2 regions of the Bacillus sp. WC2503 genome follow, and region 2 is predicted to be linked to the other one. Evidence: riboswitches for the same ligand, from Rfam matches in the RefSeq annotation. Region 2 holds a riboswitch; the other holds the start of a gene.

Region 1 (2,209 bases), 2.5 Mb from region 2:
CATCAACTAATAATACTTTTTTCATAATTCCTCTCCTACTAACAAAAAATAATAACCTCACGTTATCACGTAAGGTTATATAAATAGATTACCATTCTACGTTTTTTCAACTTTGTCTATTATACATTGTTTTTATATATTTAGCATCATTAACACATTAAGACGTTCTACTGCAACAAGTATGAAGTATTCCTGAATACGTATTTTTACCTGTTGAAACAACTACAGCCTTTGCATTTCCACCAATAATATTAGTACCTTTAAAACATACATTTTCAAGTTCAAGTGGATTATAGTCTTTCATCCGTTTTAATGGAATAAATCTTTTACGTTCAAGGTGGTAGCAACTTTCAAATTTCTCAACATTTGCATCGTTCCCTGTCAACACAGATTCATTTACCAATAAATCATTTGCATAAATGATACGTACATCTGCCGGTACTATATCACCTTCTGAAAGAAAAATCATATCTCCTGGTACAAGTTCTTGTACTGGTAACTTCATCATTTTCAGTTCGTTATTTAGCCCTGTACTACTAGCACATTCTACTCTAGACACAGTAATTGTTTCACATTGCAATTGATCACGCACATGTTGTTTTGAAAAACCTGGAATCATTCCACTTAACTTCATTATTACTTCTGCAATACGCGCTCTTTTTGAAGTCAATTCATTTCGACCGTATACTTGAATACGTTTTTGCGCCTCTTTCATAGATAATCCGTCTCTTGTTGTTTTAAAATACGCAAATACAGATTTTACATCTCTTGTTGCAATTTCAATCAATAAATCTTTATTTTTTTGAAGCATTGTTTGTTCTTTCATTGATTTTTTACTTTGTTTATATGACGTGTTACCCACAGTTTTGTTTACATATAACATATTATCGTCTCCTCCTTTACAACATAGGAAGAAACGCTTTGTTTCTCAATTTATCCACTTTACCGTGAAAGTGTCTAGCGCTTAATTATGTATATAAACGCTACATTATGATAAATATAGAGGGAGGAACAAGTCGTTTCCTGCCTACATCATATATTTTTGATTTGAAGTATATGGGTAACGGAACCGAGTCAGAATTTGACATGCTCCTCACCTCCTCGTTTATTTTTATAGTTTATATTATGAAATGACTCATAGATTGGTAACAAAAAAGACCCTTACTCATAAGAGAGCAAAGGTCATTGCATACACAAATAAACGATTCCTAATATAATTAGAAATCTACGGACCTCTCCCTCGCCGAGTTTTAGCACTGTATAGCATAGGTTCATTACCAGCTACGTTAAGAAAAACCTTAATTCGATCATTCCTGTTGACCCATTGGCGTCTCTCGACATTTTTGGGCAGTAGCATTTCTCTATACAGGAGCCTCACCTAACAGAGACTTATTTTAATTACATAGAAAATGTTACTCTTATTTAAAATAGATGTCAACACTTTGTATGGAAACTTTTCCTTATTACAGAAAAGCCCTCTCTGTTGTTAGCCTATTTTCTCATATATAGTACAAGTTAGCGAACAAAAAAAACTTACGTATAAAACGTAAGTTTTTAGTAAGTTACACAACCAGCAATTACAATACCAATTGAAAGTGATAAAAACATAAGAAACAGGCCGACTGCTTGATTATCTTCTTCAAGGCTTTTATTTATATTAAAGCGTGGTGTAAGCCACTCAGCTAAATAATAAACAATAATTTGGGCCAAAATACCAACCGCTCCCCACGAAACCATATCCAAAAGTGAAATGGAATTAGCGGCCGTTGAATATAAAACGATAGCTAGCCCGAGTACCCTTCCTCCAAGTACATAACTGACCGCTTTGTTACCCTGAGCCATTAACTTAAATTCTTTCACTTTCGTTGTCACTTCCATAAGGAACAAACCTATACATAAAAGTACGAGTGATACTGCTAAATATAGTAAAAAATTAATCATTTATTTTCCCCCTTCGTAATACCTACTGGTAAATAATAAGATTCATTTCCTGTAATCTTTTCCCCAGCACGTATACCGATACTGCTCGCTTTTCCAGCGATTAAAAACGCCCCAAACACATACGATAGTTTCTCCACTCCTTTTTCAGTTTCCAAACATACAACTGGAAGCTCTATATACTTTTGAAATATCGGCAATGACGTTTTATATGTTTCATGTGCATTTCGAATCATAATATTCGTGTCTTTATCGCGAATTGTAATTGTGT
Region 2 (2,209 bases):
AAATGATTGTACTACATTTTAAGGGAGCGTTTTATTATGAAAGAAGTATTTCGTTTACAAACTGATTTTTCATCTTCATTTGATCGCTGGGTAAGTTCTTTCGTGTCTGATCACCCAGCACAATTAGAATGGACGACTTTAAAAGAATTAATCCATGAATATACAACATCACATACAAATGAGACATTACCAACATATATTTCTTCAGCTTTAACATATTACGCACAACGCGTTTCAACAACAAATAACTCAGAAATTGTTATTTTTGAAAATCCTACAATCTCATAATCTATTATAAAAAGCACTGTAATGAGTGCTTTTTATTTATATTCATTATTTTTTATTTTTCCAACTTATTCTCAAAAAATACAACTTATTTCATACTATATACCCTTCATAAATCTATTTGATTTTTCAAAAAAACAGATTAAAAAGATATTGACACTACGATTTTACAGTGCTAACATTCAACATGTAATTGAATATGGTCTCTGTTAGGTGAGGCTCCTGTATAGAGAAACGCTGCTGCCCAAAAATGTCGAGAGACGCCAATGGGTCAACAGGAAAGGTCGGAATGAAGGCCTTTTTTAACGTAGCTGGTTTCAGTACCTATGCTATACAGTGCTAAAACTCAACGAGGGAGAGGTGCATGTATTTTGTCATACACAAAAACTGTTTTTAGCTATGTTTACTAACAGGCTTTCGTGTGGACGTTTTTCAACTGTGAATTCAGACCTTTACTCGTTGTGAGTAAAGGTCTTTTTTATGTCTTTATGCACCTGACTATGAAACAAACATAGCATATTCAGAAACTATTAAATTGGACGGAGGTGAGGAACAGTGGCAAGTGATGATTCGGCCCAGATACCCATATGTTTTACGTTAATATTTCATCATGTAGGTAGGAAAGAAGCTGTTCCTCCTAATTTTAAATAGTCGAGTAACAGTTTGTTTCCTCCTTCATGACAAAGGAGGAACTACCGATGTTTAATTTTCAAAGACAAGAAACAAAGCATGCTTACGATCAAGATAGCATGCAAACAAATAACAAAGTATTAGTGGAAGTTGCAACACAAGATATAAACTCTGCATTAAAACTTCTAGAAACTACAGAAAATGGACTCTCTAAACAAGAAGCGTCCCGTAGACTTTCTTTATATGGTCCGAACGAAATTGCTCATAATAAAACATTGCCGTGGTACATTCAATTTCTGCTGGCATTTAAAAATCCATTTATTTTTGTTTTATTAGCTCTTGGAGCGCTCTCTTTTTTCACAGATGACATGCAAGGAACAATTGTCGTATCTGTAATGGTACTTCTAAGTTCAACGATTCGCTTTTTACAAGAATTCCGCTCTCAAAAAGCCGCGGATAAATTAAAGGCGATGGTTCGAACAACCGCGAGCGTCTTTAGAATAGATGGATTTGTACACGAAACAAAAAACGTAACGAATTTAAATCGAAATTATACAATAGAAATTCCAATTGAAGAACTTGTACCTGGCGATATTATTTCACTTTCAGCCGGTGACATCGTTCCAGCTGATGTGCGTATTTTATCGGCTAAAGATTTATTTGTTAATCAGTCTTCATTAACCGGGGAAGCACTTCCTGTAGAAAAATACGAAAACTGCTACCATACAGAAAACAAGCATATCTTACCAAAAAATATGAAAAAAAATTTCAATCCACTCGATATGGAAAACCTTTGCTTTATGGGTACGAATATTGTAAGTGGTAGCGCAAAAGCTGTTGTCGTTTCAACAAGTACCGATACGTATTTCGGCTCTTTAGCGAATAAAGTAATCGGGAAGCGCGCAGAAACAAGCTTTGATAAAGGTGTAAACAAAGTAAGCTGGCTCTTAATTACATTCATGCTTATTATGGCGCCCATTGTCCTTCTCATTAATGGATTCACAAAAGGTGATTGGCAAGAAGCTTTCTTCTTCGCTATCGCTATTGCAGTTGGTCTTACACCTGAAATGTTACCAATGATTGTAACTGCTAATTTAGCTAAAGGTGCTGTGAACATGTCTAAGCAAAAAGTTATTGTAAAACAGCTAAATTCTATTCAAAACTTAGGCGCGATGAACATTCTTTGTACAGATAAAACTGGGACATTGACAGAGGATAAAGTTGTTCTTGTTAGACATTTAGATCCTACTGGTAATCCATGCAATCGTGTATTACAGTTTGCATATTTAAATAG

What was found. Region 2 has a riboswitch for magnesium ahead of mgtA (magnesium-translocating P-type ATPase). Riboswitches for the same ligand answer to the same signal wherever they lie in the genome.
Region 1: it holds a riboswitch for magnesium, as region 2 does, so the genes downstream of both, ACUN26_RS04660 (P-type ATPase) here and mgtA (magnesium-translocating P-type ATPase) in region 2, are expected to answer to the same signal.

Annotation. Positions count from the first base shown of each region.
Region 1 covers NZ_JBQYMD010000001.1:859,039-861,247, reverse strand. The annotation lists gene ACUN26_RS04665 (5'-3' exonuclease) at 1-25, opposite strand, end outside; gene ACUN26_RS04660 (P-type ATPase) at 158-883, opposite strand; M-box (ykoK) riboswitch at 1,228-1,393, opposite strand; gene ACUN26_RS04655 (DUF350 domain-containing protein) at 1,555-1,941, opposite strand; gene ACUN26_RS04650 (glutathionylspermidine synthase family protein) at 1,938-2,209, opposite strand, start outside.
Region 2 covers NZ_JBQYMD010000001.1:3,394,424-3,396,632, forward strand. The annotation lists gene ACUN26_RS17320 (DUF3932 family protein) at 37-288, shown strand; M-box (ykoK) riboswitch at 484-651, shown strand; gene mgtA (magnesium-translocating P-type ATPase) at 984-2,209, shown strand, end outside.